2 regions of the Cellulosimicrobium protaetiae genome follow, and region 1 is predicted to be linked to the other one. Evidence: predicted binding sites of a transcription regulator. Region 1 holds the regulator's gene; the other holds the start of a gene.

The links. Region 1 encodes Rex, which represses fermentation and respiration genes when NADH is low (regulators of the CRP and FNR family bind a similar motif). Its sites were predicted from a motif close to CTTGTGAANNNNTTCACAAG; they were not measured.
Region 2: the regulator Rex is predicted to act here: its motif matches at 13,750-13,769, upstream of mqo (malate dehydrogenase (quinone)).

Annotation. Positions count from the first base shown of each region.
Region 1 covers NZ_CP052757.1:3,985,475-4,001,219, reverse strand. Annotated here, with positions in the region: gene FIC82_RS17295 (TrkH family potassium uptake protein) at 1-159, opposite strand, end outside; gene FIC82_RS17290 (acetoin utilization protein AcuC) at 325-1,554, shown strand; gene FIC82_RS17285 (30S ribosomal protein bS22) at 1,789-1,887, shown strand; gene FIC82_RS17280 (HAD family hydrolase) at 2,368-3,234, opposite strand; gene FIC82_RS17275 (glutaredoxin family protein) at 3,303-3,596, shown strand; gene FIC82_RS17270 (redox-sensing transcriptional repressor Rex) at 3,656-4,330, shown strand; gene FIC82_RS17265 (YceI family protein) at 4,491-5,042, opposite strand; gene FIC82_RS17260 (MarR family winged helix-turn-helix transcriptional regulator) at 5,215-5,742, shown strand; gene FIC82_RS17255 (histidine phosphatase family protein) at 5,837-6,508, shown strand; gene FIC82_RS17250 (TlpA family protein disulfide reductase) at 6,636-7,268, shown strand; gene FIC82_RS17245 (cytochrome c biogenesis CcdA family protein) at 7,379-8,134, shown strand; gene resB (cytochrome c biogenesis protein ResB) at 8,136-10,064, shown strand; gene ccsB (c-type cytochrome biogenesis protein CcsB) at 10,068-11,108, shown strand; gene FIC82_RS17230 (SRPBCC family protein) at 11,146-11,574, opposite strand; gene FIC82_RS17225 (PLD nuclease N-terminal domain-containing protein) at 11,618-12,082, opposite strand; gene FIC82_RS17220 (DUF4229 domain-containing protein) at 12,114-12,452, shown strand; gene FIC82_RS17215 (1,4-dihydroxy-2-naphthoate polyprenyltransferase) at 12,483-13,352, opposite strand; gene FIC82_RS17210 (AMP-binding protein) at 13,403-14,644, opposite strand; gene FIC82_RS17205 (DUF3048 domain-containing protein) at 14,743-15,745, shown strand, end outside.
Region 2 covers NZ_CP052757.1:2,255,455-2,271,199, reverse strand. Annotated here, with positions in the region: gene FIC82_RS09540 (ATP-dependent DNA ligase) at 1-1,993, shown strand, start outside; gene FIC82_RS09535 (nitroreductase/quinone reductase family protein) at 2,078-2,575, shown strand; gene FIC82_RS09530 (GntR family transcriptional regulator) at 2,581-3,288, opposite strand; gene FIC82_RS09525 (YncE family protein) at 3,340-4,587, shown strand; gene FIC82_RS09520 (amidohydrolase) at 4,584-5,828, shown strand; gene FIC82_RS09515 (VOC family protein) at 5,930-6,337, shown strand; gene FIC82_RS09510 (NADP-dependent oxidoreductase) at 6,438-7,373, shown strand; gene FIC82_RS09505 (cupin domain-containing protein) at 7,451-7,831, opposite strand; gene FIC82_RS09500 (aminopeptidase P family protein) at 7,956-9,134, shown strand; gene FIC82_RS09495 (MFS transporter) at 9,172-10,563, opposite strand; gene FIC82_RS09490 (TetR/AcrR family transcriptional regulator) at 10,685-11,257, shown strand; gene FIC82_RS09485 (pyridoxine/pyridoxamine 5'-phosphate oxidase) at 11,254-11,931, shown strand; gene FIC82_RS09480 (maleylpyruvate isomerase family mycothiol-dependent enzyme) at 11,922-12,797, shown strand; gene mqo (malate dehydrogenase (quinone)) at 13,784-15,304, shown strand; gene FIC82_RS09470 (hypothetical protein) at 15,458-15,745, opposite strand, start outside.

The DNA.
Region 1 (15,745 bases):
GCGGCCGCTCGCCGTCGCCCAGGGGGCCATGAGCAGGGCGGTGAAGAGCGCGATGACGGCGGCGAAGACGGTGACCGCGAGGCGTGCGGGCGACTGCCGGGCGAGACGGTCGACGATCTCGCGTCCCTGGAACAGGCGCCCGGTCATGCTCGTCGCCATGGACCCTCCCTCGCCACTCGCGCCACTCTGCCACGGGCCCGGTGACCCGTCATGTCGCCGCTCCGGCGCCGGGACATCATGCCGGTTCCGGCGGCGCGGTGCCGCACCGGGTCCGGCGGCCGGTCCGCCGGGGCGGGCGTCCGCCGTCGGGCGTTACCGTGAGCCATGCCCACGACCGACCCCACGTCGTCGCCCGCCCCGACCCCGGGGGACGCGGCGGCCCCCGCGGCCTGCGTCGTGTGGAGCCCCGAGCTGCTCGGCTACGACTTCGGGCCCGGCCACCCCATGGCCCCGGCGCGGCTGGACCTGACGATGGGGCTCGTGCGGGCCCTGGGCCTGCTCGACGGCGCCGCGACGGCTCGGCTCCTGCGCCCCGAGCCCGCGGCGGACGACGTCCTGCGGCTCGTGCACGACGCCGAGTACGTCGCGGCCGTGCGCGCCGCCTCGGCGCACGGCACGCCGGACCCGCACCGGGGGCTCGGCACCGAGGACGACCCGGTCTTCCCGGGGATGCACGAGGCCGCGGCCCGGATCGTCGCGGGGTCGTACGAGGCGGCGGGCCTGATCGCCGCGGGGCACGTCGAGCACGCGGTGAACGTCGCGGGCGGCATGCACCACGCGAAGGCCGGCGCGGCGTCGGGGTTCTGCGTCTACAACGACGCCGCGGTGGCGATCCGCCGCCTGCTCGACGACGGTGCCGCCCGCGTCGCGTACGTGGACCTCGACGCGCACCACGGCGACGGCGTCGAGGAGGCGTTCTGGGACGACCCGCGCGTCCTCACGGTGTCGGTCCACCAGAGCGGCGCGACGCTGTTCCCCGGGACGGGGCACGCGACCGACGTCGGGGGTGCGGGTGCGGAGGGGACGGCCGTCAACGTCGCGCTCCCGCGCCGCACCGACGGTCCGCGCTGGCTGCGTGCGGTCGACGCCGTCGTGCCGCCCGTGCTGCGGGCGTTCCGTCCCGAGGTCCTCGTCACCCAGCACGGGTGCGACGCGCACGGCGAGGACCCGCTGTCCGACCTCGACGTGTCCGTCGACGCGCAACGCACCGCCCTGGGCTGGGTGCACGACCTCGCGCACGAGCTCTCCGGCGGCCGCTGGCTCGCGCTCGGCGGCGGGGGCTACGCCATCGCGCGCGTCGTGCCGCTCGTGTGGTCGGCGGTCGTCGGGGAGGTCGTGCACCGGCCCGTGACGGCGGGGGAGCCGCTGCCCGAGGAGTGGCGCGCCCGCGTCGCCGAGGTCGCGGGGTTCGACGCCCCGCTCGCGTTCGGCCCGCCCGTCGACGTCCGGCGCTGGAGCAACGGCTACGACCCGGACGACGACGTCGACCGCGCCGTCGCGGCCACGCGCCGGGCCGTCTTCCCGCTGCTCGGCCTCGACCCGCACTTCGACTGAGGGAGGCGCCCGTGCACGCCCTGCGGGGCCGACGAGGTGCTCGTACCGGGCACGAAGGACCGGCGGCGTACCGGGGCACGAGCGCGAGCGGGTAGTCTAGGGGGCGGATTTCTCTCGTGTTGGTCGGCTCGCGGCGCCCTGGTGGTCGCCGGGGCGCCCCGATCAACCGTGGACCACACGCGGCCGGTCGACCGGTCGCCGACCGACACGCCGCTCGAGCATTGCGAGGACCGTATGGGCTCCGTCATCAAGAAGCGCCGCAAGCGCATGGCCAAGAAGAAGCACCGCAAGCTGCTTCGCAAGACGCGTCACCAGCGTCGCAACAAGAAGTGACGTCGCGCGCGTCCTGACGCGCGACCCGCTGTCGAGCCCGGCCCCTCCCGAGGGGCCGGGCTCGACGCGTCTCCGGACCCGGTCGAGGGAGACCCTTGCCCCGCCGAGGGAGAACCGCGGTCCCGCGAGGTAGAACCGTGGTCAGCCGAGGTAGAACTCTGGTCGCGCGAGGTAGAACCGTGGTCGTGCCGCGGGAGGGGCTGTCGCCCGGGCGGTCGAAGACCAGGGCGAGACGAAGCCGGGCGGGGTGGGTGGTGGTGCCGCGTCGTGGCGGGCCTGGCGGGAGCCGCGAGGAACGAGCGGCGGATGGTAGACGCGGCACCACCACCCGCCCCGACCACCCCAGGTGACCAGACCGCCGTCGGGCACAAGAACCACGGTTCTACCTCGCGCAACCACGGTTTTACCTCGGCAGACCAGGGTTCTATCTCGCGCAACCAGGGTTCTACTTCGCGGGAGCAGGGCCCTCGTGGCGGAGGGTCAGAGGCGGGAGACGCGGCGGTCGACGGCGCGGCGGACGGACCGCAGGACGAGGGCCGCGGCCCAGGCCGCTCCGGCCCAGCTCGCGGTGCGGACGCTGCTGCGGGCGACGCGCCGCCGCCGCCCGCGGAACTCGCGGATGGGCCAGCCGACGTCCTGCGCGTAGCGGCGCAGGCGCGCGTCGGGATTGATGGGGCACGGGTGGCCGACGGTCTCCATCATCGAGACGTCGTTGAGCGAGTCCCCGTAGGCGTAGGACGCCGCGAGGTCGATGTCCTCGCGCTCGGCGAGGGCGCGCACCCCGGCCGCCTTGGCGCGGCCGTGCATCATGTCGCCCACGAGGCGGCCCGTGTAGAAGCCGTCCTCGTGCTCCGCGACGGTGCCCAGCGCGCCGGTGGTGCCGAGGCGCCGGGCGATGAGCTCGCCGATCTCGACCGGGGTCGCGGAGACGAGCCACACCTGGTGGCCCGCGGCCAGGTGCTCGTCGAGCAGGCGGCGCGTGCCGGGGTAGATGCGCAGCGACAGGACGGTGTCGTAGACCTCCTCGCCGATCGCGGTGACCTCGGCGACGGAGCGCCCGGCGATGAGCGCGAGGGCGCGCGACCGGATGCGGTCGATCTGCTGCTTGTTCTCGCCGAACAGCAGGTAGCGCGCCTGGTGCACGGCGAAGCGCACGATGTCGAGCGTCGAGAAGAACTGCCGCTGGTACAGGGCGCGCGCGAGGTGGAACGACGACGCGCCGCGGATGATCGTGTTGTCGACGTCGAAGAACGCGGCGGTGCGGTGCGAGGGCACCGTGGGCGTGCGTCCGGCGGGCGCGTCCTCGGGGGCGGTCGGGTCGGGACCCGGGCCGGGAGACGTCGCCATGACCCCACTCTAGGCGTTCCCCGGGTCGCCTCCACGAGGGGTCCCGCGCGGCCTCGTACCCTGGGACGGTGAGCACGTCTGCCGCCCCGACCTCCCCCGTCGTCCTCTACGGCCGTGCGGGGTGCCACCTGTGCGACGACGCGCGCGCCGTGGTCGAGGCCGTGTGCGCCGAGGCGGGGGTCGCGTGGACGGAGGTGGACGTCGACGCCCCGGGGGTCGACCCGGTGCTGCGCGAGCAGTACGGCGAGTACCTGCCGGTCGTCACGGTCGGCGGGGTGCAGCAGGGCTTCTGGCGGGTCGACGCCCGGCGGCTCGCGCGCGCGGTCGGCCGGATTTCTGCCGGGCGCGCGGACCTGGGATGATTCCTCCCGGTGGAGCGCGACCGTCGACGAGGACGGTCCCAGGGACGACGGGGTGACGTGTGGCTGAGCAGGTGGTCGGTGAGGTGACGGCGCCGGGGATCCCGAGCGCGACGGTGGCGCGGCTCCCGTCCTACCTGCGGGCGTTGCGGGACCTGGTGGCGCGGGGCGTCTCGACGACGTCCTCGGTCGAGCTCGCGGAGCTCTCCGGGGTCGGTCCGGCGCAGCTGCGCAAGGACCTGTCCTTCCTGGGCTCGTTCGGCACGCGCGGCGTCGGCTACGACGTGGACTCGCTCGCGCAGTACATCACCGAGGCGCTGGGACTCGTGGACGAGCACCGCATCGCGATCGTCGGGATCGGCAACCTGGGGCACGCGCTCGCGAACTACTCGGGGTACGAGCAGCGGGGCTTCCACGTGGCGGCGCTCCTCGACGCGTCGCCCGACGTCGTCGGCACGCGCGCCGCGGGCATCGTCGTCGAGCACGTCGACGCGCTGGAGGAGGTCGTCGAGCGCGAGAAGGTCTCGATCGTGGTCCTCGCGACGCCGGCGGCGCACGCGCAGTCCGTGGCGGACCGCGTCGTCGCGGCCGGCGTGCGCGAGATCCTCAACTTCGCACCGCGCGCGCTGCAGGTCCCGGCGGACGTCGACGTGCGCGGCGTCGACGTCGGCAGCGAGCTGCAGATCCTCGCGTTCCACTCCCAGGCCCGCGCGCTCGCGGAGGCGCAGGACCGCTGACCGGCGCACGGTCACGCGCACGGCCCGCTCGCGTCGAGGCGGCGTCCCGCGGGGCGATCGGCCGGGGACGGCGAAGGGGCCGCGTGCTCGTGCACGCGGCCCCTTGCCGGAGCCCTGCCGGGGGCGCCGGTCGTCCGGGAGTGCTCCCCGGAGCGGGTCGTCAGGCCTGCTTGATCGCGGAGACGTCGAGGGCGATCTTGATCTTGTCGCCGACGAGCACGCCGCCGGTCTCGAGAGCGGCGTTCCAGGTGAGGTCGAACTCCTTGCGGGAGATCTCGGTCTTCGCCTCGAACCCGGCGCGCGCGTTGCCGAACGGGTCGGTCGCGGTGCCTGCGAACTCGGCCTCGAGCTCGACCGCCTTGGTGACGCCGTTGATCGTCAGGTCGCCCGTGATGACGAAGTCGTCGCCGTCGCCGGCGATGCCGGTCGACGCGAAGGTCCACGTCGGCTTGTTCTCGGCGTCCCAGAAGTCCGCGCTGCGCAGGTGGTTGTCGCGGTTCGCGTCGCCCGTGCTCACCGACGCGGCGTCGAGCTCGGCGGTCACGGAGGTCGACTCGAGGTCGTCGCCCACGGTGATGGTGCCGGCCGTGATGGCGAGCGTGCCGCGCACCTTGGAGATGCCGGCGTGGCGGACCGTGAAGGCCGCCTGCGAGTGGGTCGAGTCGAGGGCGTAGGTACCGGCGTTGAGCCCGGCGGGCAGCGGCGTGGCCATGGGTGCTCCTGTGGTGGTCGTGGTCCGGGAGGACCGGAGTTGGTTGAAGGTTCAACTTCGGACGAGCGTATCAACAGCAGGGTCCGCCCCGTCTATTCCCCCAAGGGGTGGGAGAATGTCCCGCGACGCCCCGCCGCCCCCGTCCGTGCCCGCTCGCACCGCCAGAGGACCTATGACCAGCAACGACGTCGACGCCCAGGCGACGAGCACCCGACGCGCCACCGCGGGTGCGAGCGCCGAGCCCCGCTGGCTCGACACCGAGCAGCAGCAGCAGTGGCGCGCCTACCTCGACGGGACGGTGCGCTTCATCGAGGCGCTCGGGCGTGACCACGAGGAGCGGTCGGAGGTCTCGCTCAACGAGTACGAGCTCCTCGTGCGGCTCTCGGAGAGCCCCGACCACACGCTGCGCATGTCGGCGCTCGCCGACGGTCTCGCCCGGTCGCGCAGCCGCGTGACCCACACCGTCGCGCGCATGGAGGCGCGGGGCCTGGTCCGGCGCTCCGCGAGCACGGGCGACCGCCGCGGCGTCAACTGCGAGATGACGACCGAGGGCTACCGCGTCCTCGTGGCGTCCGCGCCGGCGCACGTCGCCGCGGTGCGCCGGTTCATGGTCGACGTGCTGACGCCGGAGCAGTTCCGGGCGCTCGGCGAGGCGATGGCAGCCGTCGCGGAGGCCTGCAAGGTCGACCGCGAGTCCTGACGCCCGCCCGGACGCCCCCTCGCGCGCCGGCACGGCACGCGCGCCCGGACGCACGGGTGCCGGTCGGGGCGCCGAGTGCGGGACACTGGTGCGCATGGTCTCCACCATCGTCCACCTCCTGCGCCACGGCGAGGTCCACAACCCCGACGGCGTCCTCTACGGCCGCATCCCCGGCTACCACCTCTCGGAGCGGGGCCACGAGATGGCCCGACGCGTCGCCGCGCACCTCGCGGGAGAACCCGGCCCCGACGGGACGTCGCGCCCGCGCGCCGACCTCGCCGTCGTCGTCGCGTCGCCGCTCCAGCGCGCCCAGGAGACGGCCACGCCCGCCGCCGAGGCGTTCGGCCTCGAGCTCGGCACCGACGACCGGCTCATCGAGGCCGCGAACCACTTCGAGGGCATGACCTTCGGCGTCGGGGACGGCTCGCTGCGCCACCCGCAGCACTGGCGGTTCCTGTGGAACCCGTTCCGGCCGTCGTGGGGTGAGCCGTACACCGAGCAGGTCGCGCGGATGCGCGCCGCCGTCGCGGACGCCCGGGACAAGGCGGCGGGCCACGAGGCGCTCCTGGTCAGCCACCAGCTCCCCGTGTGGCTCACGCGCCTGAGCTTCGAGAACCGCCGCCTGTGGCACGACCCTCGCAAGCGGCAGTGCTCGCTCGCGTCGCTCACGTCGCTGCACTTCGAGGACGACCGTCTCGTCGGACTGCACTACTCCGAGCCGGTCGCCGACCTGCTCCCGGGCGCCGCGACCGTCGCGGGGGCGTGACGTCGGTCATGTCCCGAGCCGTCGCCCTGGACCCGGCGCCCGAACCGTCCGGTTCGGGTGTGGCCGAGGTCACGTCTCACAGGTGGCGTCCAGGAACCCCGGGCAGGGTGCCTCCCGTGATGCCGCAGTGACCGCCACCTCGCGCGCGCGTGACGCGCGCGCACTCCCGCCTCTCCGCCGCACGCTCGCGGTGGGCGCCGTGCTCGCCGCGACGCTCGGCCTCGCGGCGTGCGCCCAGGAATCCGGCGCGACCACCGACGTCGTCGGGCAGGGGTTCGTGTCGGGTGACGGCTCCGTGCGCACCTGGGACGTCGGCGACCGCGGCGACGTCGTGGCGCTCACCGGCACCGACTACGAGGGCGAGCAGGTCGACACGAGCGCCTGGGCCGGCGACGTCGTCGTGCTCAACACCTGGTACGCGGCGTGCGCGCCGTGCCGTGCCGAGGCCCCGGACCTCGTCGAGCTCGCGAACGACCGCGCCGACGACGGCGTGCAGGTGCTCGGCATCAACACGACCGACGAGGCGGGTGCCGCGCAGGCGTTCCAGCGCCGGTTCGAGGTGCCCTACCCGTCGATCGACGACCGCAGCGGGGAGGTCGTCGCGCAGCTCTCCGGCACGGTGCCGCTCCAGGCCGTCCCGTCGACGGTCGTCCTCGACCGTGAGGGGCGCGTCGCCGCGCGCGTCATCGGTCTCGTGGAGGGCTCGACCCTCACGGCGCTCGTCGACGACGTGCTCGCCGAGGACGAGGCGGCCGGCTGACCGTGGTCACCCTCGCGTCCCTCGCCGCCGCGCTCCCCGCGACGGCACTCCCCACAGCCGCCGCGACGAGCGTCGGCGACACGTTCGCCACGACGGTCTGGAGCGGCTCGATGCTGCTCGCCGTCCCGGTGGCGGTCCTCGCCGGGCTCGTGTCGTTCGCGTCCCCGTGCGTGCTGCCGCTCGTGCCCGGGTACGTCGGCTACGTCTCGGGCATGGCCGCGGCGAACGTCGGCAGCGGCCGCGGCACGCCCGGCGGGACGACGACGGCCACCCGGGTCGCGGCGCCGAGCCGCGGCCGGGTCCTGGCGGGGGTCGGGCTGTTCGTCGCCGGGTTCACGCTCGTCTTCGTCGCGCTCATGTTCGCCGCCGGAGCCGTCGGCGTCCACCTGGTGCGCTGGGAGGACGTCATCACGCGCGTGCTCGGCGTGGTCGTGATCCTCATGGGCCTCGCGTTCATGGGCGCCGTGCCGTTCCTCCAGCGCGAGCGGCGCCTGCACCTGAGCCCGCAGGCCGGGCTCTGGGGCGCGCCGCTGCTCGGCATCGTGTTCGGTCTCGGCTGGACGCCGTGCCTCGGCCCGACGCTCGTCGCCGTGCAGGCGCTCTCGCTGAGCGAGGCGTCGGCGGGCCGCGGCGCGCTCCTCGGGGTCGCGTACTGCGTCGGGCTCGGCGTGCCGTTCCTCCTCATCGCGCTCGGGCTGCAGAGCTCGCAGCGCATGCTCGGTTTCCTCCGCCGGCACCGCCTCGCGATCATGCGGATCGGTGGCGGCCTGCTGGTGCTCATCGGCCTCGCGCTGGTCACGGGCCTGTGGACGACGTGGACGACGTCGCTGCAGGGCTGGATCGGCGGATACGTGACGGTGGTGTGAGATGACCGAGCGGACCGGCGAGGCCGGGCAGCAGGCCGGACGGGCGGCGGGCTACCGCCCCGAGGGCATCCACGACGCGTTCGTCTCGGGCGAGGGCGACGTCGCGTCCCCCGGGTCAGGTGCCGCACCCTCGCCGGGCGGCCGGACGCCGTCGGGCGGGTCGGACGACGGCGCGGGCGACGGCGGGGCGGGCGGCGCCCCGGCGCTGCCGGCACTGGGCTGGCGCGGCACGCTGCGCTGGACGTGGCGCCAGCTCACGAGCATGCGCGTCGCGCTCATGCTCCTCATGCTGCTCGCGGTCGCGGCCGTCCCCGGTTCGGTGCTGCCCCAGCGCCCCCAGGACCCGGCCGCCGTGCTGCGCTACCTGCAGGAGAACCCGACGACGGGGGAGTGGCTCGACCGGCTCGGGTTCTTCGACGTCTACTCGTCGGTCTGGTTCTCGGCGATCTACATCCTGCTCTTCGTCTCGCTCGTCGGGTGCATCCTGCCGCGCACGAAGGCGCACTGGCAGGCGCTGCGCTCGCGCCCGCCGCGCACGCCGCGGCGGTTCGACCGCTTCCCCGCGCAGGGGCGCGCGGTCACCGACGCGTCCCCGGACGAGGTCGTGGCGGCCGCCAGCACGCACCTGCGGGGTCGCCTGCGGTGGCTGCCGACGTTCCGCGTCGACGCGGGCACGGAGGAGGCCGTCCCCGCGCGTGGTCGAGCCGCGGCCCGGCCTGCCGCGCGGACGGTGTCCGCGGAGCGTGGCTACGTGCGCGAGACGGGCAACCTGCTCTTCCACCTGTCGCTCGTGGGCCTCCTGGTCGCCGTCGCGACGGGGCAGCTGCTGCACTACCGCGGCCAGGCGATCGTCACCGAGGGCCGCGGGTTCGCGAACGCCGTCGTGGACTACGACACGTTCGAGAACGGCGCGTGGTTCCGCCCGTCGTCGCTCGTCCCGTTCTCGATGACCCTCGACGCTTTCGAGTCGGAGTTCGCGGCGGACGCGGCCGCGTTCGCGCAGTCGCGCGACTTCACGGCGACGGTCACGGTGCGCGACCCCGACGGGACGACGCACGAGGAGACGATCAAGGTCAACCACCCGCTCACGGCGGGCGGCGCCAAGATCTACCTCCAGGGCAACGGGTTCGCGCCCGAGGTGACGGTGCACGACGCCGACGGCGAGGTCGCCTTCTCGGGCCGCGTCCCGTTCCTGCCCGAGGACACGATGTACACGTCGCGCGGTGTCATCAAGGTGCCCGACGTGTCGGCCGGACTCGACCAGATCGGCCTCGTCGGGTACTTCCTCCCGACGGCGGAGATCAGCGAGGACGGGCAGACCGCGGAGTCGGTCTACCCGCAGCCGATCAACCCGCTGCTCGTGCTCGAGGTCTACCGGGGCGACCTCGGCCTCGACGAGGGACTGCCGCAGAACGTGTACCGCCTCGACACCGACGACCTCACGCCGTCGGTCGACGAGGACGGCGAGCGCGTGAGGCTGCTCGTCGCCCCGGGCGAGACGGTCGACCTGCCCGACGGCCTCGGCACGATCACGTTCGACTCGTTGCCGCGCTACGTCGCCCTCGACCTGCGGCACGACCCGTCGCTCACGTGGGTGCTCGTGTTCGCCCTCGGGGCGCTCGGCGGGCTCGCCGTGTCGCTGTTCACGCCGCGCCGCCGCGTGTGGGTGCGCGCCTGGCGCGAGGAGGTGCCCGGTGCCGGGGACGACGCGCCGCGCGAGCGCACCGTCGTCGCCGTCGCGGGTCTCGCCCGCGGGGACGACGCCGGGCTCCAGGGCGAGGTGGACTCGCTTCTCGCCGCGCTCCCGGGCGTGGCACCATCGGGTGAGGGTGACCTCACCTCGTCGCCGGGGCGCGCCACCGCCGACGGCACCCGTCCGACCGCGCGCACCGCCCAGGACCCGACCGCGCGACCGCGCACGAAAGGCTGACCGATGACCGTAGCCGAGCTGAGCCAGGACCTCGTCTGGGCCGCGGCGACCGCCCTGACCGTCGCGCTCGTCGCGTTCGCGATCGACCTCTCTCGCCTCGCCGGACGGGCCGACCTCGAGCGGGCTGACGCGCGCGCCGACGCCAAGGTGCAGGGCGCGGACCGCGCAGAGGTGCTCGCGAGCGCGGGCTCGTCGTCCGCCTCGCCGTACGGCCCGGACGCGGCCGGGGCCGACGCCGACCCCGCCGGCGAGCCCGTCGTCGTGCCCGAGCCGTCGCGCAAGGCCGCGAACATCGGGATCTCGCTCACGTGGCTCGGGACGGCACTGCTGCTCGTCGCGATCGTCACGCGCGGGATCGCCGCGGGTCGCACGCCGTGGGCCAACATGTACGAGTTCACGCTGGTCGGCGCCTTCGTGGCCCTCGCGGTGTTCCTCGGCGTCTCCCTCAAGCGCGACGTGCGCTTCCTCGGGTCGTTCGTCACGGGCCTCGCGGTGCTCTTCCTCGTGCTCGCGCAGAACGCGTTCTTCGTCGTCGCGACCGGGGTGCAGCCCGCGCTCCAGTCCTACTGGCTCGTCATCCACGTCGGGGTCGCGATCATCGCGACGGGCATCTTCACGGTCGCGTTCGTCACGTCGGTGCTCCAGCTCCTGCGCGACTCGCGCGACTCCGGGAACGCGTTCCTCGGCGCGCGCGGCTGGCGCTGGCTCGACTCGACGCCGAGGCCGCTCCAGCTCGAGGCGCTGAGCTTCCGCCTGAACGCCGTCGCGTTCGTGCTCTGGACGTTCACCATCATCGGCGGCGCGATCTGGGCCGAGCACGCGTGGGGCCGCTACTGGGGCTGGGACCCCAAGGAGGTCTGGAGCTTCGTCGTCTGGATCGTGTACGCCGCGTACCTGCACGCGCGCACGACCCGGGGCTGGTCCGGGCGCCGGGCGGCGTACTTCGTGATCGTCGGCTACGCGTGCGTGCTGTTCAACTTCACGGGCGTGAACCTGCTGTTCGACGGCAAGCACTCGTACTCGGGTCTCAACCCGGGCGACTGACCCGGACTCGGCCGGACGTCCGTCGCCGCGCGAGCGACTACGGCGTCATGGACTCGGCGACCCGCTTGACCGACGCGGCCTCCGTCTCGACGTACCGCGCGGTGAGCGATCGCGACATGAGCCAGCCGAGCCACGCCATCGGGCCGGACACGGTCAGGGTGAGCGTGAGCCGGCACCCCTCGCGGTGCGGTGCGACGACGTGCCCGGCGGTCACGGTGACGCCCGAGGAGCGCGACTCCCACGTGTACGACGCGCCGTCGACCAGGCTGGTGACCGTCCACACCCCCTCGGGGAGCCGGGGCTGGCGCAACCGTGCCCGGGACCCGACGGCCAGCGGCCCGGCGTCGAGGCGCTCGGCGGCCTCGACGGTCGGGATGCGCTCGGGCCAGCGCTCGACGTCGGTGACGACCTCCCAGACCCGCTCGGGCGGGGCCGCGACGGTGACGGCGCGCTGCAGACCGGGCATGCGCCGAGCCTAGGGCCGCGTGCGCCCGGGCGCGGCCCGACGGTCAGCGGGCGTCGTCGCCGTCGTCGGACCCGTTGCTCGCCCCGGGGCGCGGCGCGTCGCCGTCGCCCTCGGTCCGGCCGTCGTCGGCCGCGTCGCGGTCGGCCGAGGGCGCGTCGTCCGCGGTGGGCGGGCGCGCCTCGTCGCGCGCCTGGCGGCGCTGCTGCTGCTCGAGCCGCCAGAGGAACTCGGGGTCGTCGTCGGGTGCGAGGGGTGCGTCGCGACGCCGTCGCGCGCCACCGGCGCCCCGTCCGCCGACCGGGCGTCCCCCGGTCGACCGTGCTCCGCGACGTGAGGAACGCTTGACGAGGATCCACGCGATCGGGCCGAGGAAGGGCAGCAGGATGATCAGCACGATCCACAGCCCCTTCGGGATGCCGCCGCGTTCCTCCTCGTCGCTGGAGGCGAGGTCGACGAGCGCGTAGACCGCGAGGCCGACGGCGAGGAGGGGGAGCAGCACGCGAAGCATGGCTCCAGCCTACGGGCCGTACCCTGGAGGGGTGCCTGTCGTCGTCTACTCCGTCCTGCGCCTGCTGCTTTTCGCCGTCGCGCTGGGCGCACTCTGGTTCGCCGGCCTGCGGGGCTGGTTGCTCGTGCTCCTCGCCGCGGTCGTCGCGCTCATGCTGTCGTACCTGACCCTGCGCGGACCTCGCGAGGCGGCCTCGCGCTACCTCGCCGCCCGGGCCGAGCACCGGGCCCGGACGGGGGAGCGGTTCTCGCGCGAGATCGAGGACGACGCGGCGGCCGAGGACGCGGCCCTCGACGCTGCGGCGCGGCCCTCGGGGCCGACCGTGGCCGACGCGCCCACCGAGCGGCCCGGGACGTCGTCGGCCCGTTGAGGCGCCGCCCGCACTCCTTCGCGGTCTCGGTCAGAGCGCGAGCCCGACCCCCAGCAGGACGCCGTACGCGAGCTCGAACAGCCCCGTCCCCGCCAGGACCGGGACGAGCAGCGGCCCGCGCGCGCCCGCGACGACCGGGACGGTGAGCAGGACGGCCGGGAGCAGGAGCAGCAGGACCCCGAGCGCCCAGGGCGACGCGAACGCGCACACCACCGCCAGCAGCAGCGGGACCCAGATCATCGCGACGTAGGCGCGCCGGGCACGGAAGTCGCCGAGGCGCACGGCGAGCGTGCGCTTGCCCGCGACGACGTCGGTGGGGATGTCGCGGATGTTGTTGACCATGAGGATCGCGCACGCGAGCAGCCCGACGGCGACGGCCCCGACAGCGGACGGCCACGTCACCACCCCCGCCTGCGTGTACGTGGTGCCGAGCGTGGCCACGAGCCCGAAGAACACGAACACCCCGACCTCGCCGAGCCCGCGGTAGCCGTAGGGGTTGCGCCCGCCCGTGTAGTACCAGCCCGCGAGGATCGCGAGGGCGCCGACCGCGAGCAGCCACCAGTGCCCCGTCACCGCGCACAGCACGAGCCCGAGCACGGCAGCGACGCCGAACGCGCCGAACGCGGCCGCGCGCACCTGGCCCGGCCGGGCGGCGCCGGTGGCCGTGAGACGCATCGGGCCGACACGGTCGAGGTCGGTGCCCCGCACGCCGTCGGAGTAGTCGTTGGCGTAGTTGACGCCCACCTGGAGCGCGAGCGCGACGCCCAGCGCGAGCAGCGCCGGCCAGAACGCGAAGCCGTCCACCTGGGCCGCGGCGCCGGACCCGACGATCACGGGGGTCGCGGCGGCGGGGAGGGTGCGGGGGCGCGCGCCCGCGACCCACTCGGTGGTGCTGGCCATGGTGCTCCGTCTCGGTCGTGCGGGTCGTGCCGTGGGTGGTGGCCGTGGGATCAGCCGGGGGCGTGCCCGACGGCGAGCCGCGCCACCGCGGTGCGGTCGACCTTGCCGGGTCCGCGCCGCGGGAGCTCCGCGACGACGAGCACGCGCCGCGGTGCGGCCGCCCGCTCCAGCCTATCCGCGACGAGGGCACGGACCGCGTCGACGAGCGCGGCCGGGGCGTCCGCGACCGTCCCCACCCTCGAAGGGTCGGGGTCGGGGTCGGGGTCGGGGTCGGGGCCGGGGTCGCGGGGCGCAGGCCCGGCCGGAGTGACGACCGCGACGACCTCCTGCCCCCACTCCGGGTGCGGCACGCCGACCACGCACGCCTCGCCCACCCCCTCGACCTCCGCGACGACGGCCTCCACCGCGGCGGGCGCGACGTTGACCCCGCCCGTGACGACGACGTCGTCCGCCCGGCCGAGCACGGTCAGAGTCCCCGCGGGGCCGTCGAGGCGGCCGAGGTCGCTCGTGCGGAACCAGCGCGTGCCGTCCGCGTCCGTCCGGAACGCGTCCGCCGTGGCCTCGGGGTCCGCGAGGTACCCGTCGGCGAGGAACGGCCCGGCGATCTCGACGACGTCCGTGACCCGGACGCGCGCGCCGGACAGGGGGGCGCCGTCGTACACGCACCCGCCCGAGGTCTCCGTCATCCCGTAGGTCGTCACGACCCGCGCGCCCAGGGCGCGGGCGCGCCGCAGGAGCGCGGGCGGCGTCGCGGCGCCGCCGACCAGGACGGCGTCGAGCGCGCAGAGCGCGTCGAGGCCGGCGGCACCCTCGGGGGTGCCCGCGTCGGCCGCGGCGACGAGACGGTGGAGCTGCGTGGGGACGAGGGAGGCGTACCGGCGCTCGCCGGACGGCGTCCGGGCGACGAGCGCCGCGAAGACCGCGGGGGTGAACGGCGCGTCCGGAGGAGCGACCGTGAGTCCGCGCCCGGCCGCGTGCGCGCGCGCCACGACCTGCACCCCGGCCACGTGGGTCGGCGGGAGGGCGAGGATCCAGTGCCCCGGCCCCCCGAGCCGGTCGTGCGTCGCGGCGCCCGAGGCCAGCACCGCGGTCGCCGCAAGGGCGACCTCGTGCGGCTCCCCGGTCGAGCCCGACGTGCGCAGCACGAGCGCGGTGCCGGGCGGCAACGTGGTCGTCGCGGTGGCCCGGCGCACGAGCGGGACGGGGGCGACGGGGGGCCCGTCGCCGTCGAGCGCGGCCCCGACGGCCCGGACGAGCGCGTCGAGATCGGCGGGGACGACGGCGCGGGTCACCGGATCAGCGTAGGCCGGGCCGTAGGGTGACCGGGACATGCGGGTCCGTCGAGGGGCTGTCGCAGGGCGCGCGCCCTGGGCCGACGGGAGGGTCGAGGGTGACGAGAACGGGACGAGGGGCGGGCGCCGTGCTCGCCGCGGTGGTGCTCCTGCTCGCGGGGTGCGGCGGGGAGCCTGCGGCGCCCACGACGGTGACGGTCGACGCCGACGTGTCCGCCGACAAGGCGGGTCCGCCCGAGCCGGAGGTGCCGACCGTGTGGCCGCTCACCGGGGTCGAGACGGACGAGGTCGCGGACCGGCCGGCGCTCGCGGTGAAGATCGAGAACGCCCCGCAGGCACGCCCGCAGACGGGCCTCGAGCAGGCGGACGTCGTGTGGGAGGAGGTCGTGGAGGGCGGCATCACGCGGTTCGTCGCGGTCTACCACTCCCAGGTTCCGCCGAGCGTCGGGCCGGTCCGTTCCGTGCGGCCGATGGACCCGGCGATCGTCGGGCCGCTGCACGGCATCCTCGCGTACACCGGGGGTCAGGAGCCCTTCGTCGACGCCGTGGGTGCGGCGGGCGTCCAGTCCGTCGTGATGGACCACGGCGACGACGGGTTCACCACGACGCGGGCCCGCCGCGCACCCCACAACGTGTACGGGAGCCCGGAGGAGTTCTGGGCCCAGGCCGACGACGACCGCACCTCGCCCCCGCCGGCCCAGCTCGTGTTCGCCCGGGAGCCGGGCACGGGCACGGCGACCGTGACGGGCGACGCGGCGACGCGGCTCGACGTGCGCCTCACGCACGCGAGCCGCGCGGTGTGGGAGTGGAACGCCGACGAGGGCCACTACGTGCGCAGCGAGGGCGACTCGCCCGCCGTGTCCGCGGACGAGGTGCGGCTCTCGGCGACGAACGTCGTGCTGCTGTCCGCGACGATGGAGAACACCCCGTTCAAGGATCCCGCCGGCGTCCCGGTCCCGGAGACGAAGCTCGTGGGGAGCGGCGAGGGCGTCGTCGCGAGCGGCGGCAAGCAGGTGACGGTCACGTGGTCCAAGGAGGCGGTCGAGGCGCCGCTCGTGCTCACGGGAGCGGACGGCGCGCCGGTCGAGCTCGAGCCGGGGC
Region 2 (15,745 bases), 1.7 Mb from region 1:
CAAGACGACCATCGCCCCGTACTCGCTGCGCGGGCGCGAGCACCCGACCGTCGCCGCGCCCCGCACGTGGGAGGAGCTCGACGACCCGGACCTGAGCCACCTCGACGCCGACGAGGTCGTCGAGCGCGTGCGGACCATCGGCGACCCGCTCGCGGCGCTCACGCTGGGCCACCTCTCCGCGCTCGAGCCCACGCCCGAGCGCATGGCGACGTTCGAGCGCAAGGGCGCCGCGACGTCGGGCAGCGACGGCGCGGAGGGCACCGGGACGGGGAGCGACGACGAGCGGCCCGACCGCCTGCACCGCTACCGCTCCATGCGCGACGCCCGGCGCACGCCCGAGCCCGTGCCCGACGAGGCGCCACCGGCGAGCGAGGGCAACAGCTTCGTCATCCAGGAGCACCACGCCCGACGCCTGCACTGGGACTTCCGGCTCGAGCACGACGGCGTCCTCGTGAGCTGGGCGCTCCCCCGCGGCGAGCCCACCGACCCGAAGAAGAACCACCTCGCCGTGCAGACCGAGGACCACCCGCTCGCCTACGGGGCGTTCGAGGGCACGATCCCGCGGGGCGAGTACGGCGCGGGCGAGGTGACCATCTGGGACGCCGGCACGTACGAGCTGGAGAAGTGGCGCGACGGCAAGGAGGTCATCGTCACCCTCCACGGCGAGCAGCACGGCACGCGCCGGCTCGCCCTCATCCACACGGGCGGCCGCGACGGCCGCGACGAGGACAACTGGCTCATCCACCTCATGGCGCCGAAGCCGGGCCGGGCGGGCGGAAGACCGCAGGGTCAGGGCCAGGGCGGGGGTCGGGGCGCGGGGGGTGGGGAGGAGGCGCCGGGTCTACCATCCGCGGCTCGTTCCTCGCCGCTCCCGCCAGGCCCGCCACGACCCGGCACCTCCTCCCCACCCCCCGCTTCGTCGTCGCCTCGCCGCGGGGTGTCGCCCGGCCACGATCACGACGAGCCAGCGCCGGCTCGGACGGACTGGCGGCCCATGCTCGCGTCGCCCGCGTCGGCGGGCGACCTGCACGACGGCGACGACTGGGCCTTCGAGATGAAGTGGGACGGGTTCCGGGCGCTCGCGCACGTGTCCGAGGGCCGTGTGCGGCTCGTGAGCCGCTCGGGCAAGGACATGACGGTGACGTACCCGGAGCTGCAGGCGCTCGCCGAGCAGGTCCCGGCCGAGGCGCTGCCGGTCGTGCTGGACGCCGAGATCGTGGCGCTCGACGCGCAGGGGCGGCCGAGCTTCCGGCGCCTCCAGCAGCGCGCGAACATCGCCAAGCCGGCGGACGTCGCCGCCGCGCGGCGCCGGGTCACGGTCGACCTCATGGTGTTCGACGTCCTGGAGACGGCGGGGCGCTCCCTCGCGAAGCGCCCCTACGACGAGCGGCGCGAGATCCTCGAGGACGTGCTGGGCGACGCGCACGCGCCGGTCCACGTACCTCCCGCGTTCGACGGCGACCTCGACGCCGCCTTGGACACGTCGAAACGGCTGGGGCTCGAGGGTGTGGTCGCAAAGCGGCGCGACGGCACGTACTCGTCGGGCCGCAGGTCGGCGCTCTGGCTCAAGCTCAAGCACGCACAGTCGCAGGAGGTCGTCGTCGTCGGGTGGCGCCCGGGGCACGGCGACCGCACGCACCTGATGGGCTCTCTCCTGCTCGCCGTGCCCGACGGCGACCGGCTGGTGTACGTGGGGCGCGTCGGGTCGGGCTTCACGGACGCCGAGCGGCGCGACCTCGTCGCCGAGCTCGGCCGGATCGAGCGCACGACGCCGCCCGCGACGGGTGTCCCGCGCGAGGACGCGCGCGACGCGCGCTGGGTCTCCCCACGCCGGGTCGCCGAGGTGGTCTACGCCGAGTGGACGGGGCCGGGCGAGGGCGAGGCGGACGACATCCCGTTCGGCAAGCTGCGGCACCCCGTGTGGAAGGGGTGGCGGCGCGACAAGGCGCCGACCGACGTCGTGCGCGAGGAGCCCGCGAGGCTAGACCGCTGACCGACCGTTGACGTCGACCGCGGCCTCGCGGGACGGTTGCTGCGTCGAGGTTCCTCGGCTCCCCTCCGACGCAGGACGGTGACCATGACCGACACGTCGTCCGCACCTCCCGCCCCCGAGCGCCCGCCCCGGCTCCCACCGCGCTGGTTCGTCCGCACGGCCTGGGTCGTGCACCGCGCGTACTACCGCGTCACGGGCCGCCGGCGCGGCCTCTGGAAGCCCCGGGAGCAGAAGTGGGGCACGCTCCTGCTCCGCACCGTGGGCCGGCGCACCGGTCGCCAGCACGCCGTGATCGTCGGGTACTTCGAGGACGGACCGAACCTCGTGACCCTCGCGATGAACGGTTGGGCGGCGCCCGAGCCCGCGTGGTGGCTCAACCTCCAGGCCCACCCGGACACGACCGTGGAGCTGCACGGCGAGTCGCGCGCCGTGCACGGCCGGGCGGCCGAGGGTGCGGAGCGGGCCCGGCTCTGGGAGCGGTGGCGTACGTACGACGACGGGCTCGACGGGTTCGCGGCGCGTCGCCCCTCCGAGACCGCGGTCGTCGTCCTGGAGCCGCGGGCGGAGCGCACCGCGGGCTGACGTGGTCAGTCCGCGGCGGCGCGTCGTGCGGTGAGGGCGCGGCGTGACGTCTCCAGGTGGGCGGCCACCTGGTGCGCCGCCTCGTCGGCGTCGCCGGCGCGGATCGCGTCGAGCAGGTGGCGGTGCTCGCCCGCCATGCCTGCGAGGTCCTCGTGCTGGCCGAGCAGCCAGCGCGACCGGCTGGCGGTGACGGCCGTGAGCTCGTCGAGCACGCTGTTGCCGGCGGCCGCGAGCAGCGCCTCGTGGAAGTCGGCGGCCGCCCGGCGTGCGGCCGTCGCGTCGTCGCGGGCCGCGGCCTGCTCCTCGCGCGCGAGCGCGTCGGCGAGCGCGGTCAGGTCCTGCGGTGCCGCGCGCTCGGCGGCCCGACGCGCGGCGAGCACCTCGAGGGCCGCGCGCACCTCGAGCAGGTGCGCGACGTCGTCGGGCGAGAAGGTGCGCACGACGGCCCAGCTGCGCGGTCGCGGCGTGACGAGCCCCTCGGCGACGAGCGCGCGGAGCGCCTCGCGCACGGGGACGCGGCTCACGCCGAGCTCGTCGGCGAGCTCGCGCTCGACGAGCCTGCTGCCGGGACCGCGCTCCCCGTCGACGATCTGGTCGCGCAGGACGCGCGCGACCCGCAGCGCCTCGGGCTCGAACGTCCCGTGCTCGGACGTGTCGGGCTCGGGCGTGTCGAGCCCGGGCGCGCCGGTGGCGGAGGCGGAGCGAGGTGCCATGCCGTCATCCTCCCGGATTCCCCTGAGCGGGTTTTGGTATACCATTCTGCCATGCTGGCGAACCCTCGGCACACCACCGCGCCCGGTCGGACGACCGCGGCGACCCGTGCGTGGCGCCGCGGCGCGCTCTGGATCACGAGCCTGGCCGTGCTCCTCGCCGCGTGCTCTCCCGGGAGCCCGGCCGACCCCACCACGCCCGACCCGGCTCCGCCCGGCCCGAGCTCCCCCGCCTCGGACCCCGAGGTGCCCGCGCCCGAGGCCGAGCCCACCGTCGAGCCGGAGGACGCAGCCCCCCGCTACCTCCTCGCGACCGAGGCGGAGTCCGACGGTCTCGCCGTCGTCGACCCGACGGTCCGCGAGGGCAGCGCCGTCGTCGACCGCGTCGAGGTCGGGGCCGCGCCGTGGGGCATCGCCGTGCACGCCCCGAGCATGCGCGCGTACGTCTCGACGGCGCAGGGCGTCGCGGTCGTCGACCTGACGTCGCGCGAGCGCGTCGACCTCATCCCCTACCGGGACTCGCCCGCCCGGGTCGGGTTCGGCGAGCACCGGCGCGGGGGCATGGGCATCGCGGTGTCGCCCGACGGCGCACGCGTCCACGTCGCGGTCCACCGCGGCGACTCGTCGACGCTCGAGACCGTCGACGTCGCGGCGCGCGAGGTCGTGGCGAGCACGCCCGTCGGGCTGCGAACCTTCGACGTCCTCGTCGCGACCGACGGCGGCGAGGTGTACACCGTCGACCACGACCAGTTCTCCGTGCACGTCGTCGACACGACGACGTTCGAGACGCGGCGGATCGAGGTCGCGCCGTTCGGCACCGAGGGCGGCCTCGCGTCGTTCGAGAAGCCGCACTACTCGGTGCTCGACGACGACGGCGCGCTCCTGCTCCCCTACCAGGGGCGCGTGCTCGTCCGCCTGGACCCGGCTACGGGCACGACGACGACCGTGCCCTCCGCGGCGGACAGCCACCAGCACGGCGTCGCGCGCACGCCCGACGGCCGCGTCGTCGTCGTGGGCAACGGGCCGTTCGGCAACGCGACCGGCGGCCCGAACGTCGCGGTCCTCGATCCCGCGACCGGCGAGGAGCGGGTCGCTCCCCTGACGCGCCGGCACGAGACCGTCACCACGTGGACCGACCCCGGGACCGGCGCCCTGAGCGCCGTGCTCGCCGGCGGGTACACGCAGGCCGAGGCGTGGGACGGCGCGACGGTCGTCGACCTCGCCACGCTCGAGTCGTACGAGATCCAGATCCCCGGACGGCCGCAGGTCGTCGTCCCGCTCCCGGAAGGACCCGCCGCATGACCAGCATGAGCACCCCCGAGACCGTCAGCGTCCTGCGCGACGTCCGCCCGTGGGGCGGCGAGCGGGTCGACCTGCACGTCACCGACGGTCTGATCACCGCGGTGACGCCGCACGACCCGGCCGCGCCTGCACCGTCGGGCACCGGAGCGCCCGGCGACGGCGGGGCGAACGGTGTCGTGGACGGTCGAGGTCTGCTCGCCCTGCCGGGACTGGTCAACGCGCACGCGCACGTCGACAAGAGCTGGTGGGGCAAGCCGTGGGTCAGCTACGGCGGCGAGGCGACGACGCAGGGGCGCATCGCGCACGAGCGCGCGCACCGCGACGAGCTCGGGATCCCCGGCGTCGACGTCACGCTCGCGGTGCTGCGCGAGTTCGTCCGCCACGGCACGACGGCGATCCGCACCCACGTGGACGTCGACCTCGGCCTGGGCCTGCGCGGCATCGACGTCGTGCGCGAGGCGCTCGCCGCGCTCGCCGGCGCCGTGCACGCCGAGATCGTCGCGTTCCCGCAGGACGGCGTGCTGCGCCGCCCGGGCGTGCTCGACCTCCTCGACGCGGCCGCGGCTGCGGGCGCGGAGCACGTCGGCGGGCTCGACCCGGCGTCCATCGACCGCGACCCCGTGGGCCAGCTCGACGGGCTCTTCGCGATCGCCGAGCGGCGCGGCGTCGGGATCGACGTGCACCTGCACGACGGTGGCGAGCTCGGGGCGTTCCAGGTCGAGCTCATGATCGACCGCACGCTGCGCGCCGGGCTCCAGGGCAGGGTCAACGTCGCGCACGGCTTCGCGGTCGGCGACGTCCCGGCGTCGCGCCAGGCGGACCTCGTCGCCGCGATGGGCGAGGCGGGCATCACCATGACGACCGTCGCGCCGATCGGCGCCGCGCCCCTGCCGGTGCACGCGCTGCGTGCCGCGGGCGTGGCCGTCGGGCTCGGCACCGACGGGATCCGTGACCTGTGGTCGCCCTACGGGACCGGGGACCTCCTCGCCCTCACGACGCAGCTCGCGCGCCTGTCCCGGTTCCGGCACGACGAGGAGCTCGTCACTGCCGCGCGCGTCGCGACGTCCGACGCCGCCCGGTTCGTCGGCCGCGACGTGCACGACCTCGCCGTCGGCGCGCCCGCGGACGTCGTGCTCGTCGAGGCCGAGAACGTGCCCGACGCCGTCGTGCGCGCCCCGCGCCGCGCGCTCGTCATCGCCGGGGGCCGGGTCGTCGCGCGCGACGGCGACGTGCTCGTCTGAGGCACGCGTAGCCCTCCGCCGATGAGTTCGTGGGGCACCCGTCGTCTATCCCCACGACACCACGTACCGGGCGAACCGCCCACGACGCCGGAGGCGCACTCATGAGCACGCAGATCTTCGTCAACCTGCCCGTCAAGGACCTCGACGCCTCGAAGGCGTTCTACACGGCGCTCGGCTACACCGTGAACGAGCAGTTCACGGACGAGAACGCGTCCTCGATCGTCATCAGCGACACGATCTACGTCATGCTCCTCACCGAGGAGTTCGCGAAGCAGTTCACGAACAAGTCCGTCGCCGACGCGACCGCGACGACCGAGGTCATCAACGCGCTGAGCGTCGACAGCCGTGAGGAGGTCGACCGCCTCGCCGACGCCGCGTTCGCCGCCGGCGCGACGGCCGTCAAGGACCCCCAGGAGGAGGGCGGTTTCATGTACTCCCGCAGCTTCGCCGACCCCGACGGCCACCAGTGGGAGGTCCTCTTCATGGACCCCACGGCGTTCGAGGGCTGACCGACCACGGTTCTACTTCGGCAGACCACGGGCCCCTCGGAAGAGGCTCTGTCTCGGCGACCGCGGGAATCGGGCGGGCGGTCACGCGGTTGCCGCCTTCATGCGAGCCATCACGTACTCCCGCTACGGCGGCCCAGACGTCCTCGAGACGACCGACCTCCCGACCCCCAAGGTCGGGCCCGACTCCGTGCTCGTGCGCGTGCGCGCCGCGAGCGTCAACCCGGTGGACTGGAAGGTCCGCGAGGGGTACCTCGACCAGCTCATGGACGCCGTCTTCCCGGTCGTCCCCGGGTGGGACGTCGCGGGCGTCGTCGAGCGCGTCGGGCTGGATACCCCCGAGCTCCAGGTGGGTGACGAGGTGTACGGATACGTGCGCAAGGACGTCGTCGGCGGCGAGGTGTCGGGCGGGACGTTCGCCGAGCTGGTCGCGGCGCCGGTCCGCACGCTCGCGCGCAAGCCCGCGGCGTGGTCGTTCGAGGAGGCCGCCGCGGTCCCGCTCGCGGGCCTGACGGCGTACCAGACGATCCGGCGTGCCGGGGTCGCCGAGGGGCAGACGGTCCTCGTGCACGCCGCGGCCGGGGGCGTCGGGTCGTTCGCCGTCCAGATCGCGCGGGCGCTCGGCGCGCGGGTGATCGGCACGGCGTCCGAGCGCAACCACGACTTCCTCCGCTCGCTGGGCGCCGAGCCGGTGACGTACGGCGAGGGTCTCGCGGACCGCGTCACGGGTCTCGCGCCCGAGGGCGTCGACGTCGTCCTCGACTACGTGGGCGGCGACGCGCTCGACTCCGTGCCCCAGGTCCTGCGCGACGGCGGGACGGTCGCCTCGATCACGGACGCCCGCGCCCGGGACGAGCTCGGCGGGCACTACGTCTGGGTGCGCCCCGACGTGGCGGACCTCACCGAGCTCGCGCGCCTTGGCGACGAGGGCCTGCTGCGCCCGGAGGTCGCCGAGGTGTTCGACCTCGCCGACGCCGCCGACGCGCACCGCGCGAGCCAGTCGGGCCACGTGCGCGGCAAGGTCGTCGTCCGGGTCTGAGTCCCGCGAGATCGACCCGAGCGTCGCGAGATCGGCCCACCGAGGGTCGAACTCGGCCGCTCGGGTCGAACTCGTCGTCAGGCGTCGGGCAGCTCGCGCAACGGCGACGTCAGGTCACCACCCGCGTCCCCCGTGTTCACCGTCCCCCGTCGCTCGACGAGCACCGCGGACGTCTCGACGGCGGCCCGTGGCCGGTGCTCGACGCCGCGCGGCACCACGAACAGGTCGTGCGGGGCCAGCACGACCGCCCGTTCGACGCCGCCCTCGCGCAGGTCGATCGTCAGCTCGCCCGCGAGCACGAGGAACAGCTCGTCGGTCTCGGGGTGGGTGTGCCAGACGAACTCGCCGAGCACCTTCACCACCTTGACGTCTTCGTCGTTGAGGCTCGCCACGCGGTGCGGCTGCCAGTGCCCGGCGAACGCGCCGAGGGCCGCGAAGAGGTTGCGCACGTCGCTCATGCGCCCACCCTGCCACGGCCCTGCCCGTCGCGAGATCGACCCGTACGTCCGAGATGGAGCGTCAGGGGGTCGACGACGGAGCGCTCGGGTCGATCTCGCGGGTGCGGGATGCCAGGCTGGCACCATGAGCAGCACCGACGCCGCACGTCCGGGGGCCGGCTTCGGCCCCGAGGTCTACGCCGCCCGGCGCGAACGCGCCGCCGCGCACGCCCGCGACGCCGGGATGGCGGGCCTTCTCGTCTCCCCCGGACCCGACCTCGCGTACTTCACCGGGTACGCCCCGCCCGAGACCGAGCGACTGACGCTGCTCGCGATCCCCGCGGGCGTGCCGGACGACTCGGGCCGGCCCTCCGTCGTCGTGCCGCTGCTCGAGCGCGGGGACCTCGCCGCGGCGCCCGGCGCGGACGGGCTCGACGTCGCGACCTGGCGCGACGGCGAGGACGAGCACGACGCCGCCGCGCGCCTCCTCGACCCGGCCGGAACCTACGCCGTCTCGGACTCGACGTGGGCGCTGCACGTGCTCGGGCTCCAGCGCGCGCTCCCGGACGCGCGGTTCACCGCGTTCACCGACGCAGTCCCGACACTGCGCGCCGTCAAGGACGCGCAGGAGGTCGAGCGCCTCGCCGCCGCGGGCGTCGCCGCCGACGCCGCGTTCGCCCAGATCCGCGAGGTCACGTTCGCGGGTCGGCGCGAGCGGGACGTCGCGGCCGACCTCGACCGGTTCCTGCGCGAGCACGGGCACGAGCAGGTCGACTTCACGCTCGTGTGCGCGGGCCCGAACGGCGCCGACCCGCACCACGACGCCGGCGACCGCGTGATCGAGCCGGGCGACCTCGTCGTGCTCGACTTCGGCGGGCTGCGCGACGGGTACGGCTCCGACACGACGCGCACGGTCGTCGTCGAGGGCGGCACCGACGACGCCGTCGCGGCGCAGCAGCGCGAGGTCTACGACGTCGTCCGCCGCGCCCAGCAGGCCGGGGTCGACGCCGTGCGGCCGGGCGCGACCTGCCAGGACGTCGACCGCGCCGCACGCGCCGTCATCACCGACGCGGGCTACGGCGAGTTCTTCGTGCACCGCACCGGGCACGGCATCGGCACCACGACCCACGAGCCGCCGTACATGGTGGAGGGCGAGGACCGCCCGATCGAGCCCGGCATGTGCTTCTCGGTCGAGCCGGGCATCTACCTGCCCGGCCGCTTCGGCGTCCGGATCGAGGACATCGTCGTCGCGTTCCCGCCCGACGTGCCCGACGGCGCACGTCGCCTCAACACCTCCACGCACGACCTGCAGACGGTCCGGTGAGGGACGCGCGCCGGCCAAGCAGTCTCACCGTGACCGCTCACGTGGTCGTCCGCGCCGCGTCGCGCACGCGCTCGTTGCGGATGCCGACCCAGCTCAGCACGCCGCCCAGCACGAGGAGCGCGGCGGTCACGACGAGCGAGCGGTGGAAGCCGTCGAGGTCGAGCACGCCGCCGACGATCACGCCCGCCAGCGCGATGACGACGAGCCCCGCGACGCGGGAGACCGCGTTGTTCACCGCCGAGCCGATCCCGGCGTCGGCCGCCGGGATGGAACCGAGGATCGCGGAGGTGAGGGGCGCGACCGTCATCGCGAGGCCGAGGCCGAAGAGCACGAGACCGGGCAGGACCTGGGTGACGTACACGGCGTCCTCGGTCGTCGTGAGCAGGAGCAGGTAGCCGGCACCGCCGACGATCGGCCCGACCGTCATGAACAGGCGCGGTCCGTAGCGGCCCGCGAGCGCCCCGAACCGCGTCGACAGCGCGAGGAGCACGAGCGTCACGGGGAGCTGCGCGAGCCCTGCGGCGGTCGCGCTGTACCCGCCGACCTGCTGGAGGAACAGCGTGACGACGAACCCGCCGAAGTAGAGCGCGCCGTAGATGGCGGCGGTCGCGAGGTTGCCCCACGCGAAGTTGCGCACCCGGAACAGCCGCGGCGGGAGCATCGGGTCGGGGGCGCGCCGCTCCCACCACACGAACACGACCAGGCACGCGACCCCGACGACGCCCGGTCCCCACACCACCGGGCTCGCCCAGCCGAACCGGCCCTGCTCGATGAGCGCGAACACCGTCCCGGCGAGCCCGACGGCGGCGAGCGTCGCCCCGGCGACGTCGATGCGGCGGGTGGCCCCGGCGCCCGGCTCCTCCGCGGCGGACCGCGGTACGCCCCGCAGCAGCCACAGCGTCACCGCGACGGGGAGCACGTTGATCCAGAACACCCAGCGCCACGAGATCGTGTCGATGAGGATCCCACCGAGCAGCGGCCCGACGAGCGACGCCGTGCTGGTCCACGCGGTCCAGGAGCCGATCGCGCGGGACTGCCGCTCGCCGTCGAACGTCGAGATGATCATGGCGAGCGAGCTGGGCACGAGCAGGGCGCCCGCGACGCCCTGGAGCCCGCGCGCCACGACGAGGAACAGCCCGTCGGGGGCCAGCGCGCACGCGACGGACGTGACCGCGAAGCCGACGAGGCCGATCGCCATGATGCGGCGCCGGCCGTGGACGTCCGACAGCGATCCCGCGAGGAGGATGAGGGCGCCCAGCGTGATCATGTAGGCGTCGACGACCCACTGCTGCAGCGCCAGCCCCGTGACCGGACCGGTCGTCAGCTCGGCCGAGATCGCGGGCAGCGCGACGTTGACCACCGAGCCGTCCAGGAACGACACGAACGACGCGAGGACCGCGACCACCAGCACCCGCTGCTGCACCGTCACCGACCCACCGTACGACTGGACTCTCATGCCGTCCCGACCGAGCGGGACGGCGAGGTGTGACGGCTGGCGCTCCGCAGAGAGACGGCTCGACACCATACCTAGAGGTAGGTACGGTGGTCGCATGACGACGACCGACGCCCGCGAGCGCCTCGTCGCCGCCGCGCAGGAGCTGTTCTGGGCCCAGGGCGTCGGCGCGACCAGCCCGCGCCAGGTCCTCGCCGTGAGCGGTGTGGGCCAGGGCAGCCTGTACCACCACTTCCCCACCAAGCACGACCTCGCCGCCGCGGCCGTCCACGCCACGACGGCCGCCGGGCTCGACGCCGCGCACCGCGACCTCGACGCGAGCGGCTCCGCCGTCGAGCGCCTCGTCCGCTACCTCGAGCGACCGCGCCCGGCGCTCGCCGGGTGCAAGGTCGGTCGCCTCGTCAGCGACCAGGCCGTCATGGACGACGACGTGCTGGCCGCCGAGGTCCGCGCCTACTTCCGCGGGCTCGTCGACCTGGCCGCCGCCGTCCTCACGGAGGACGGGCTGCCCGACGACGCGGCCCGCGACCGCGCCCACGCCGCCGTCGCGATCGTGCAGGGCGGGTACGTCCTCGCGCGCGCCCTCGACGACCCCGACGCGATGACCGCCGCGGCCCGCGGGTTCGTCGCGCTGCTCGACCCCGGCCCGACCACCCCGGAGGACGCATGACCGAGACACCCGACCCCCCGACGCTTCGTGAGCGCTTGCGCGCACTGCCGGTGTTCGGTCCAGACCTGCCCGGCCTCGACGTCGGCTCGGCACCGGACGACCCGAGCACGCTCTTCGTCGACTGGCTCCAGCAGGCGATCGACGCCGGCCTGCCCGCACCGCACGCCGCCACGCTCTCCACGGCCGACGCGGGCGGCCGGGTCGACGCCCGGACGCTGATCCTCAAAGACGTCGACGGCGACGGCTGGGTCTTCGCGACCCGCGCCGACTCACCCAAGGGCGTGGCCATCGCGCAGAACCCGAACGCCGCGCTGACCTTCTTCTGGCGCGAGCACGGCCGCCAGGTGCGGGTGTGCGGGCCGGTCGTCCCGCTCGGCCCGGACGCGTCGGCAGCCGACTTCCTCGCCCGTTCCGGCTTCTCGCGCGCGACCGCGCTCGCGGGCCCGCAGAGCACCCCGCTCGCGTCGCGGGGCGCCTACCGGGCCGCGTGGGACGCCGCGCTCGAACGGGTGCGCGCCGAGCCGGACCTCGTGCTCGACGCCTGGACGGCCTACGCGCTCGAGCCGACGAGCGTCGAATTCTGGGCGTCCTCACCCGACGGCCAGACCCGCCTGCGCTACACGGCGTCGTCCGACGCGCCCGCCGACTGGACGAAGGAGCTCCTGTGGCCCTGACCGGAACCAGCCCGCTCGCCGTGCCCGACATCGAGGAGGTGCGTCGCGACGCGCGCGCCGCACTCGACGTCGTCACCGCCACGACGCGTGCCCTGGACGCGGCGGGCCTCGCCGGCCCGTCCGCCCTGCCCGGCTGGTCGCGCAGCCACGTGCTCGCGCACGTCACGGCGATCGGTACCGCGATGGCCCGCCAGGCCGAGCACGCCGCCCACGGTGAGCTCGTCGAGGTGTACGACGGCGGCGCCGCCGGGCGCGAGGCCGGCATCCAGGAGGGCGCACACCGGTCGGTCGCGGAGCACGTCGCCGCGCTCGAGGCCCTCGCCGAGCGCCTCGACGCCGCGTGGCCCGGTCCCGGCTCGGCCGGGTGGGACGCTCCGGTGACGTACCGCGACGGCACGGTCGCCGACGCCCTCGTCGCCTGGTGGCGCGAGGTCCGGATCCACGCCGTCGACCTCGACGCCGGGATCGGTCTCGACACCTGGCCGCGTCCGCTCGGCCTGCACCTCCTCGACTTCCTCGGGGTCCGGCTCACGGACGACGTCGTGGTCGAGGTCGTCGGGCAGCCCGCGTCCTTCGTCGTCGGCCCCGCCGGTCTCCGCACGGCGACCGAACCCGGGTCGATCCCCCACGCGGACGCCCAGGAGGAGAACGCCCCCGGGTCCGGTGCGCCGAGAGCGGTCGTCGTCCGCGGACGCCTCACCGACATCGCCGCCTGGCTCGCGGGCCGCACCCCCGCCGTCGAGCCGGTCGCCCACCGCGCCGACGCCGCCGCCTCCCTCCCCGAGATCGGCCCCTGGCCCTCCCCCTACTCCCCACCGAAGGAGAACCCCGGTCCGCCGAAGGAGAACCGCAGTCACGCGAGGTAGACCCACAGTCCGCCGAAGGAGAACGCTGGTTGCGGTGCCCGACGACGATCGGTCGCCCGCCGGGATAGGGGTCACACCGCCTGGTGCGGTCGGGCCCCCTCGACATGGTCGTGCCCGACGGCGGTGGGTCACTCGCCGTCGTCGGCGTCGCCGTCGCAAGCCCGCGTGGTCGCGTCCCAAACCCGCGTGGTCGCGTCCCGAGCCCGCGTGGCTGCGTCCGCGGCGGGGGTGGTCTCGGTGCTCGGGGCTGCCGCGCCGTCACCCCGGTCGTTCGGCCGTGGGTTCGAGGAGCGCGGCTCTGACGCCCCTTCGCATCCGAGCCCACCCCCACCGCTCGGCGATCGTCTCGCCTGAGCGGGATGGCGACGTGCCGCTCGCGATCGCCGGTGCCCCCTGGAACGGGCGCCCGTGAGGATCGGGACACCCGTGCCATGGTCAGCGAGACGCCGACCAGGTCGTCCCGGCTGGTCGAGCAGGCGACCTGGGCGCGTCCCGCGAGCACGACGCACCAAGACCACCTGCTCGACGCGACGGCGCTCCAGCCGGCGATAGTGGCGTGGCGCCGAGGTACGGCGACCCGGCCGGTCGTGCGGCGCAGGCCGGACTCAGCACCGCGGGCGGTCGCCCGGGTGAGCGACGACCAAGGTGAGACGGAGTAGGGCGGGGTGGGTGGTGGTGCCGCGTCGTGGCGGGCCTGGCGGGAGCCGCGAGGAACGAGCGGCGGATGGTAGACGCGGCACCACCACCCACCCCGCCCACCCAGGGCGACCAGACCGCCGTCGAGCACAAGAACCACGGTTCTGCCTCGACCGACCAAGGTTCTACCTCGCGCGACCACGGTTCCACCTCGGCGAGATCGGGGTCCTTCCGTGCAGGGTGAGACGTCCGGCCTGTGCCGCTCGGGACGTTCGTCCCGCGAAAGTGTGACGCACGCCCGTGACGCACCGCACACTTAGTGCACTCTTTCACAAGCGTAGAATCGGAGCGTGTCGAGTCGAGCGAGCAACCCCGCAAGCAGCGCAGACCAGATCGACGTAGCCCTCATCGGCGGTGGCATCATGAGCGCCACGCTGGGAGCTCTCCTCAAGGTCCTGGAGCCCTCCTGGACCGTGCGCATCTACGAGCGTCTGGACGCCGTGGCGCAGGAGTCGTCGAACCCGTGGAACAACGCGGGGACGGGTCATGCCGCCCTGTGCGAGCTGAACTACACGCCCCAGAAGGCGGACGGCTCGATCGACATCACCAAGGCGGTGAAGATCAACGAGCAGTTCGAGGTGTCGCGCGAGTTCTGGCACCACCTGCTCACGACGGGCGCTCTCCCGCAGCCCGCGAGCTTCATCTCCCGCACGCCGCACATGACGTTCGTGCGCGGCGCGGAGAACGTCGAGTACCTGCGCCGCCGGTTCGAGACGCTGCGCCAGCACCCGCTGTTCAGCGAGCTCGAGTTCAGCGACGACCCCGCCGTGATCGCCGAGTGGGCGCCGCTCCTCGTCGCCGAGCGCGACGAGGACGAGCCCGTCGCGGCGACGCGCGCGACGAGCGGCACGGACGTCGACTTCGGCGCCCTCACGCAGCAGCTCGTCGACTACCTGGTCTCGCAGGGCACGCAGCTCTACCTCGAGCACGAGGTCAAGAACCTCAAGAAGACGAAGGACGGCCGCTGGCGCCTGACGGTCAAGGACCGCTCGTGGAACGCCCCGAAGCGCCGCTCGACCGTCGAGGCCCGGTTCGTGTTCGTGGGCGCCGGCGGCGGCGCGCTGCCGCTGCTCCAGGCCGCGGGCATCCCCGAGGCCAAGGGCTACGGCGGCTTCCCGATCAGCGGCGAGTTCCTGCGCACCGCCAGCCCCGAGCTCGTCGCGCAGCACCAGGCCAAGGTGTACGGCAAGGCCGACGTGGGCTCGCCGCCCATGTCCGTCCCGCACCTGGACACGCGCGTCGTCGAGGGCAAGACGTACCTGATGTTCGGCCCGTACGCCGGGTTCAGCCCCAAGTACCTCAAGAAGGGCAAGTACCTCGGGCTGTTCACGTCGCTGCGCCTGCACAACCTCGGCTCGATGGTCGGCGCGGGCCTGAAGAACCTCGACCTCACCCAGTACCTGGTGGGACAGCTCCTCGCGAGCCCGGAGACCAAGTTCACGGCGCTCCAGGGCTTCATGCCGACGGCGCACCCGAAGGACTGGGAGACCATCACCGCGGGCCAGCGCGTCCAGGTGATCAAGAAGGACGAGGACGGCAAGGGCGTCCTCGAGTTCGGCACCGAGGTCATCGCCGCGGGCGACGGCTCCATCGCCGGCCTGCTCGGCGCGTCCCCGGGCGCGTCGACCGCGGTCCCCGCGATGATCGACCTGCTCGAGCGCTGCTTCCCCGCCCGCTTCACCAAGTGGCGCCCCGAGCTCGCGACGATGATCCCGAGCCTCGGCCAGGCCCCGTGGGAGGCCGAGGAGCTCGAGGGTCTCGACCAGCTCACGGGCGGCGCGGACGTCGACACCGTCGGCTCGCGAGCGTGACCACGATCTGACGCCCCTCCCCCGACGACGGCCCGGACCTCCACGCTCCGGGCCGTCGTGCGTGGGAACCCGGGTGACGCGCCCGCCCGGTCAGAGCCGCCCGCCGGTCGGCGGCCGCGTGATGCCCTCCGCCCGCGCCGATCCTCGGGACGGTCAGCGCGGGAGCGGCACACGCCGCGCCGCGCGCGCCGACGTGCTCGTTCCTGCCGACGACGGCTCGGCGGGCGTCACCGATGCCGGGAGGACGCCCCGGACGCCGTCGCGCACGGCGGGGTTCGGGACGACGCGCCGCAGCACGAGCTCGGCCGCGACCTCGTGCGCATCCACGGACGCGGGCCGGGACTCGGGCCGGGAGGCCGCTGCCCGCAGGTCGGCGTCGAGGCGCTGCGCGTCGCGGTCCCAGCGCTCGCCGTGGACCGTCCGGTCGCCCCACGCGCCCGC